Regions from separate parts of the Desulfobotulus pelophilus genome, predicted to be linked through region 3. Evidence: predicted binding sites of a transcription regulator. Region 3 holds the regulator's gene; each other region holds the start of a gene.
What was found. Region 3 encodes sigma-54, which starts transcription at its own class of promoters, with help from an activator protein. Its sites were predicted from a motif close to TNTGGCACANTTTCTGCTNT; they were not measured.

Region 1 (2,156 bases), on a different contig from region 3:
GGCACACCGGGCATAATCCACGAGGGGAAGGTTCCCATCCATGGCAACAGCCCCATGGGGACAGGCCTTGGTACACAGGCGGCAACCAATACAACCAAAATCACAGGCCTTACGGGTTTCTCCGCCCTTTTCGGGATTCCGGCACATAACCATGGTCTTTGCCGTTTCCGGCACCATGACGATCACATCCTTGGGACAGGCACGCACACAGAGGCCGCATCCGATGCAGGCATCACGTTTCACTTCGGCAATACCCCTGCTATTGATAAAAACAGCTTTTTCCGGGCAAACGGCAACACAGGTTCCCAGACCCAGACATCCCCACTTGCAAGCCTTTTCACCTTCGGTCAGAAGAGAAGCGGCGCGGCAGTCTGCTATTCCCTCATAGGCAAAAAGGCTGTGGCAACCTTCCACCTGACCACCACCGCAGGCCACAACAGCTCTGGAAGGAACCATTTCCTCTGCTTCCTTGCCAGCTATACGGGCCACTTCTGTGGCCACATCCGCGCCACCGGGAAGGCAGAGAGCAGGCGAAACCCCCGGTTCCAGCACCACTTTCTCCGCATACTGCCGACATCCTGCATAACCGCAGGCACCACACTGCCCCGAAGGCAGTACGCCTTCCACAAGATCAATGCGAGGATCCTCCTCCACATAGAGAAACTTGTCCGCTATGGCCAGCAAAAGACCAATCAAGGCACCCAGGCCACTTAAGGCCAGCACAGCAATCAGGATATTCATGGCAGAAGCTTCTCCTTTCGGATTCCCTGTGAGCAGGGCTTACGGAAAATAAGGGGCCGACAATTCTCTGTGCAACGTTGCCTTCCATATGGAAAGCAGCCTGTCTTTCCATATCCAGCCATCCTGCACCACCAACCAGTCCTCTTTTCCGGACGGATTTTTTTCCCATTGTACACAAAAAAACACAAGAAGACTTGCACAAAAGGGTAAACTACCTGTATTCTGGATAAAAAACTATCTTCGAATACGGCACACTTCCTTTTCTGAAGGAATATACCTACAAAATCTATGCCATCAGCCCGGTTGTACAGCCACACCTCCTGCCATCCGATAGATTATGGCCTGTCTTTTGCTTATTCCTGACAAGGAGCGGGGATAATGCTACGAACGACTCAACGATACATCAACAACCCCATGCCCCTCACCTGCCAGACAAACCAAATACAAGGATGCTGCCATGCGTACCACAGAAGCTGTTGTAACGGCCACATCCCCGGATAAAACCAGAGTCCGCGCCTGCAGGCCTGAAGCCTGCTCCGCATGCAGGGCAAAGGGAATCTGCGGAGTGGATACGGCCACCATGGAAATTCAGGTAAAGACCTTTCCGGGTATTGACACAGGAGACAGGGTTCTGGTTGGAATCGGCTCACAGGAATTCCTGAGGGTCATGGCCCTCCTCTATATCACACCGGTTTTTTGCTTTGTTCTTGTAGCACTGACGGCCCACCATGCAGCCAGCCGGATGCAACTGCCAGCGGACCCTCTGGCTGCACTTGCGGCCATCTTTTCTCTTGTTCCGGCTTTTTTCGTTATCCGCAGAATCAGTCACAACATGGCAAAATCGCCAGCCTACGGTCCCCGCATCCTCAAGCGGCTTCACAAGTCTGATTTTCCGGACAAAGAAGATAACCCGCGTCATGCAGAGAAAAGCGAAATCAATGTTTTCAATATAAAAACAAAACTATAACAAGCATGGCATTTAATTTGCTAGCCTTTATGGCAAGCAGGCTGCCTGAACCTCCTGTCTCCACGGCCCCGATGGCAGAATGCCACCGGGGCCATGCACAGGAACCAACCCCTCACAGGAGGGAACCTTCGGCAATCATCAGGCATAACCCGGAACCTGACCCACACCCAAAGGCGGACTTTCATGCAGCAACTTCCTCCCAAAACGCTTGTGGCCCTCGCTATCCTGCTTGCCGCACTGGGCCTTGTTGCCTACATCCTCTTCCCCAAGGCTCCGCCCATGGATCCCGTACGCATTCTCTTTGAAGGAAAGGCCGGGAACGTCCTTTTCGACCATCAGATCCATGCGGAAACCTACGGGCTGGACTGTGCCAGCTGCCACCACAATCTTGAGTACGGAGATGACACCTTTTCCTGTCTGGCCTGCCACGAGAAAGACTCCGATGACC
Region 2 (2,156 bases), on a different contig from region 3:
AAGAAAGCCGCCATTGATCAGGCCGAAGCCCTCCGTCTTGTCGCTCAGGGCCATGCCGATAAAGAACGACTGGAGGCCAAAGGCAAAGCCGATGCGGAAATGATGCTGGCCGATGCTGCGGAACGCAAATATGTTGTGGAGGCGGAAGGTAAAAAGGCTCTCAACAATGCAGCCAACCTTCTCTCACCTGAGCAGATTGCCATGGAAGTTCGTCTGGCTCTCATCCACAGTCTTCCTGAAATTATCCGTGAAAGCGTCAAGCCCATGGAACAGATCAGCGATATCCGCATCCTGCATGTCAACGGCCTTGGCGGTGGAAGTGGCAGCGAAGGAGATGCCGGGGGGGAAAACAGCACTGGCTCCCTGGCCGATCAGGTTGTCAACAGCGCCCTCCGTTACCGTGCTCAGGCACCTATTCTGGACTCCCTGCTATCGGAAATCGGCCTAAAGGCAGGCGATATCAACGGGCTTACGGAGGCTGTACACAAGTCTTCCCCATCCCCGCAGTAAGATAGAAAGGCAAGGAGCCGGAAACCCGGCCGTCATGCTGTAGCGCAACAGGAAAGGCCGGACAATTATGTCCGGCCTTTCCTGTTGGGATCAATCAAGGAGCTTGCTTTTTTCTGGAACGCATGCGTTTCGGCCGGATCGCAAAAGCCTTTAAAAACCCCCCGATGGTCTTTTAAAAGGCATCCCCGTTACGCAGTCACAACATACCGCCCTAAAATCTATAATTCAAGTTAATAATTCTTCTTAAATCAACAACAAAAAGTTTTTAAACTCCTGCCTTGATTCTTTTCGCTTCTTCTCGTTAATAAAATAATCCACCCAAAATCCCTCCAGCCTGAAAAAACGAAACAACTCCGCAGCACGCCACCCCAGCAGGCATACATAAATGTTATAAATACCTATGCACACTACATTTATGTTTTATTTTAAACAAAGAATTCATATTCAATCACAAGACCCTTTAAAAAAAATACTATAAAATCAATACCATAAATATCATACAATACCCAGACAAAACCTTGGCACGCCTCATGCAATAAAACCTTCGCACTAACGGGAAAAGCAAGGCACTTTTCCCAAACCCCAAATCCCAGGAGGAAAGCATCATGCGCTGGTTCATTCCCACTTCCCTGATACTTGCACTGGCAGCCCCGGCCCTTGCCGGAGATGCCGCTCCCGATCCCATCACCAATGCCGAAGCCATAGCCCTTGTGCAGGAACACGCCAATTTTCTCTGGACACTCATTGCCGCCTGTCTCGTCTTTTTTATGCAGGCCGGTTTTTCACTGGTGGAAGCTGGCTTCACCCGGGCGAAAAACGCCATCAATATAATCATGAAAAACCTGATGGATTTTTCTATCGGCTCCCTTGCTTTCTGGGCCATCGGTTTCGGCCTCATGTTCGGACACAGCCTGGGCGGTTTTGTGGGAACATCCGGATTTTTTCTTTCCGACTTCACCGGTGAAGGAGAAGAGTGGACCCTTGCTTTCTGGATGTTCCAGGTGGTATTTGCCGCCACCGCCGCCACAATCGTATCGGGAGCCATGGCGGAACGAACTAAATTCACAGGTTATATCTGCTATTCCATTGCCCTCACCGCCTTCATCTACCCTGTTTTCGGCTCCTGGGCCTGGGGTTCCCTGCACAATGGAGACGGCTGGCTGGAAAATCTCGGCTTTATCGACTTTGCGGGCTCCACCGTAGTGCATTCCGTAGGTGGCTGGGCGGCTCTGGCAGGTGCCATCGTCCTTGGGCCACGGCTGGGAAAATATGCCGCCAACGGAAGTATCCGCCCCATACTCGGCCACAACATCCCCCTTGCAGGCCTTGGCGTTTTCATCCTCTGGCTGGGATGGTTCGGATTCAATGCAGGCTCCACCACCACAGCAGACAAAAGCATTGCCCTGATCTTTGTGAATACCAACCTTGCTGCCGCAGCCGGTGCCGTATCCGCCATGATTGCGGCCTGGATACGCTTTGGAAAACCAGAGGTCAGCATGAGCCTGAACGGCGTGCTGGCAGGGCTGGTGGGTATCACCGCAGGCTGCGCCAATGTGGGTCCTGCTGCAGCCATTATCATCGGTGCCGTGTCCGGTGGTATTGTGGTCTCCTCCGTACTCTTTTTTGAAAAAATCCGCATTGACGAT
Region 3 (2,156 bases):
GGAATCGGCTACCTGCCTCAGGAGGCATCCATATTCAGGAAGCTTTCTGTAAGGGATAATATTCTCATCATCCTTGAAAATCTTAACATGGGCCGATGGGAACGCAACCAGAAAGCAGATTCTCTGCTGGACGAACTCGGCATACGCCACCTGGCTACCCAGCCAGCAACGGTCCTTTCCGGCGGAGAACGCAGAAGGCTTGAAATTGCCCGGGTCCTCTCCACAGATCCGGCCTTTGTTCTTCTGGATGAGCCCTTTGCAGGCGTGGACCCCATGGCTGTCAGCGACATCCAGGGCATCATTGCCTATCTGACCCAGAGGGGTATTGGTGTACTTATATCTGATCACAATGTACGGGAAACTCTGGGGGTCTGCGATACAGCATTCATCCTGCATTCCGGTAAAGTTGTGGAGTCGGGCTCGCCCGAAGCCATTGCTTCCAGTCCCGTAGCCCGAAAAAACTACTTAGGAGACGGATTCCGGTTATAAAATGGCCATAGAACTCCGACAACAGCTTAAACTGACCCAGCAACTTGTCATGACACCCCAGCTGCAGCAGGCCATCAAACTGCTACAGCTTTCCCGGCTTGAACTTGTGGATGCCATCCAGCAGGAACTGGAACAAAACCCTGCCCTTGAGGAACGCATGGAAGCCCCTGAGCCGGAGACCCCGGAAACCCCGGAATCTCCTGCTACGGAAGAGGGTCTCAAGGAAGTGGAAATCGGGGAAACCGTCAGTCCTGAAACCGACTGGGACAGCTATCTGGATGAGTACAGCAGTGCCGGCAGGGTTCACTTTGAATCCGAGGAAAAAGACGGCCCACGCTACGAGAATTTTGTTTCCGGCAAGGAGAGCCTGCATGAACATCTGCTCTGGCAGCTTTCCATGGCGGAAACCGATATCCGTACCCAGCAGATTGCCAGCCTCATCATCGGAAACATCAACACAGACGGCTATCTCGATGCCACCCTGGAAGAAATCATTGAGGTATGCAACTGTCCCGAAGCAAAGGTCGGCAAAACCCTCTCCCTTGTCCAGTCCTTTGACCCTGCAGGCGTAGGAGCCCGTAACCTTAAGGAATGCCTGCTGCTGCAGACAGAACGACTCGGCATCCACTCAGAAATTGTTGAAAAAATCATCTCCCAACATCTCAAGCATCTTGAGAACAAAAATTTTAAAGCCATTGCCAAAAGCCTGAAGCTTCCCATAGAAACCATTATTGCTGCCGTCGCCGTCATTCGGTCGCTGGAACCCAAACCCGGCCGGGAGTATCATAATGAAGCCCCGGTTTATATTACACCGGATATCTATGTATACAGACAGAATGATGACTTCATTATAACCCTGAATGATGATGGTTTGCCAAGGCTGCATATCAACCCATATTATAAAAAAGCCATGCGCACCGGCGAAAAAATATCCGGGGAAACCAAAGATTATCTTCAGGAAAAAATGCGCTCCGCCTCGTGGCTGATCAAAAGTATCCAGCAGCGCCAGAAAACCATCTATAATGTAATGGAAAGCATTGTACGCTTTCAGAGGGACTTCTTTGAAAAAGGCATTACCCATTTAAAGCCCATGGTACTGAGGGATGTAGCCCAGGACATACAAATGCATGAATCCACCATCAGTCGGGTTACAACCAACAAATATGCCTACACACCACAGGGTCTTTTTGAGCTCAAGTATTTTTTCAACAGCTCCATAAACAGAGTTGAGGGAGAAGCCCTCGCATCGGCCAGCGTCCTTGAAAAAATCAAGCAGCTGGTGGAAAGCGAACATCCGCAAAATCCTTACAGCGATCTGAAACTAGCAGCCATTCTTGAAAAGGATCATAATATCCGCATTGCCAGAAGAACCATTGCCAAATACAGGGAAATTCTAAAAATTCTTCCCTCCAGCAAACGCAGACAGTACTGAGTCATATCAGTCGCAAACAGCATTGATCCTGCCGCAGAAACCATATCCGGCAGCGGCAGGACAGCCATAGAGGACTTCGAACCAAACCCACCAGGGAGGCCCATCATGAAGACAGCAGTGACCTTCAAAAACATCGAACCCTCGGAAGCACTCAAAGACTACGCCGCCAGCAAGCTTGCCCGGCTGGATAAACAATTTGACAGCCCGGCAGAGGCACAGGTAGTTTTATCCGTGG
Region 4 (2,156 bases), on a different contig from region 3:
CCAAAGCGACCTTTACGGAAGGAAAGCGCCCCTGGGGTGTGAAGGCAGACTGTGCTTTCCCCTGTGCCACGCAGAATGAAATTTCCGGTGAAGAGGCTGCCGAGCTGGTGAAAAACGGCTGCAGGCTGGTGGCAGAGGGCGCTAATATGCCCAGTACACCGGAGGCAATCGATATCTTTATGAAAAATGGTGTGTTGTTTGCTCCCGGTAAGGCTGCGAATGCCGGTGGGGTTGCCACTTCAGGTCTTGAGATGACCCAGAATTCCATCCGGCTTTCCTGGAGCCGTGAAGAAGTGGATGAAAAGCTGAAAGGTATTATGAAGAGTATTCATGATAATGCCTGGGATGCAGCCAAAGAATTCGGTCGGGAAGGTAACTATATTGCCGGTGCCAATATAGCCGGTTTCCTGAAGGTTGCCAGGGCGATGACTCTTCAGGGTGTTGTGTAAACGATCGGGTACAATATTCTCCGGCACCCTTCTCTTTCAGAATACAGAGCATGCCGCACCGGGTTTGCCCCGGTGCGGTTGTTTTATGAAAGCCTGTCTTCAATAATGCCTTCCATATCGAGGTCGCAGGGCGTATAGTGACCTCGCACAGCCACGGTTCCCGTGCGCCTGTTCTGCAGGGTGTGAAAATCAAAATCCTGTAGCTTTCCGTAAAAATCCATAAAAACAGATAGTTCTGAGTCAAGATAAACTCCCCAACTCTCATCCAGATCATAAAAATGCCCGAAGTGCTGCAGGATCAGAAAAAAGCAGGCTGCTGAAAGATAGTGGCTGTGTTTTTCTCTGTACAGTTCCGGATAGAATTTGCTGACATGTATTTCGTGGGAAAAGGCATTGAGAGAAAGGATGAGTTCCTTTGAGACGGGGTTGTCGTTCCTGCGCCTCCTGAGCTCATAATGCATGCATTGGTCTTCCGAATGGTAGGCAAGGAGAAAGCGATTGAGAAGCTGTGGAATATGGAGAGCCATGAAAGGCGGAAGAGATGCCATGACCGTACCTCAGCAGGGGTTGTGAGTTGAGCGGATAAAACAGGCTGGCCCCTTGGCCGGGTCATGGATGTTTTATGGGCTGCTGGAAGCTTGCCTTATACCTGAAATCATGAGAGGTCAAGCAGTCGATTGTTGTTTTTGGGTATGGGTAGATTGTAAAAAATACGTTTTTGTTGTGTCTCTGTCCGATGTTTCTTACGTTTTTGAAAAAAAGAGAATGCAGGCCGTGCTGGTCTGGAGTAATTTTTATCTTTTGATAATAAGGCCTTGTGTGTGTTGTGGCGGGTTGGCACAGACATTGCTATATTTTTATGCCAGAAAGGCGATGCTATGATGACAGGAATCCAGCCCCAGAAAAAAAAATCAGCCATGAAGTCGCTGCAGGAAAAGCGGACCGAGCTTATCCGGGATTATCTGGAGGGTCGGGCTGAAGATTTTCTGGTACGTCACGCCGCGCTGATTGATGGATACTTCTGGGAGAGTTTTACCCGCAGCGATGTGGGCCCCCTCATGGATATTGCCAGAAATCCCTATGCGATTATTGCCCTTGGCGGTTACGGACGTATGGAGCAGTGTGTCCATTCCGATGTGGATATTCTTTTTCTTTTTGAAAAGGATGTGCCACCTGCAGCGGAAGCCCTGATTCAGGAAATTATCTATCCCCTCTGGGATATAGGGCTGGAGGTGGGGCATGCCACCCGGTCCGTCGGTGAATGCTTGAGCCTTGCCAGTCGGGATCTCGAAGTGCTGACGGCGGTTCTGGATGCCCGGTTTGTCTGCGGTATGTCACCGCTTTTTATGACTCTTATGGAGAAACTGCGGGCCCGTTTTGTGACTTCCCATCCGAAGAAAATTATGGGGTGGCTGGTGGAAGGCAACCGGAAACGGCATGAGCAGTTCGGGGATTCCACCCATCTTCTGGAACCCAATATCAAGCTGGGCCAGGGAGGCTTGCGGGATTATCACACCATGCTCTGGCTGGGTCGGGTTCGTTTCGGACTTAAAGAGCCCAGAGATCTGGAATACAATGGCTATCTTTCCTGGGAAGAGTTTCATAACCTGAAAAAAGCACTGGCTTTCATCTGGAAGGTGCGGAATCATCTGCATTATCTTACGGGAAGAAAATGCGATCAGCTTTATTTTGAGCATCAGATTCAGC

Region 1: OOT00_RS15435 (SoxR reducing system RseC family protein) is a predicted target of sigma-54. The motif match lies at 987-1,006, and genes of this name have one in related genera.
Region 2: OOT00_RS10405 (ammonium transporter) is a predicted target of sigma-54. The motif match lies at 1,028-1,047, and genes of this name have one in related genera.
Region 4: glnD ([protein-PII] uridylyltransferase) is a predicted target of sigma-54. The motif match lies at 1,283-1,302, and genes of this name have one in related genera.

What each region holds. Positions count from the first base shown of each region.
Region 1 is NZ_JAPFPW010000036.1:2,767-4,922, forward strand. Features, by position in the region: gene OOT00_RS15430 (RnfABCDGE type electron transport complex subunit B) at 1-741, opposite strand, end outside; gene OOT00_RS15435 (SoxR reducing system RseC family protein) at 1,199-1,708, shown strand; gene OOT00_RS15440 (cytochrome c3 family protein) at 1,892-2,156, shown strand, end outside.
Region 2 is NZ_JAPFPW010000011.1:79,763-81,918, reverse strand. Features, by position in the region: gene OOT00_RS10410 (flotillin family protein) at 1-510, shown strand, start outside; gene OOT00_RS10405 (ammonium transporter) at 1,116-2,156, shown strand, end outside.
Region 3 is NZ_JAPFPW010000002.1:38,168-40,323, reverse strand. Features, by position in the region: gene lptB (LPS export ABC transporter ATP-binding protein) at 1-489, shown strand, start outside; gene rpoN (RNA polymerase factor sigma-54) at 491-1,921, shown strand; gene hpf (ribosome hibernation-promoting factor, HPF/YfiA family) at 2,027-2,156, shown strand, end outside.
Region 4 is NZ_JAPFPW010000007.1:134,690-136,845, reverse strand. Features, by position in the region: gene gdhA (NADP-specific glutamate dehydrogenase) at 1-449, shown strand, start outside; gene OOT00_RS07935 (hypothetical protein) at 533-997, opposite strand; gene glnD ([protein-PII] uridylyltransferase) at 1,328-2,156, shown strand, end outside.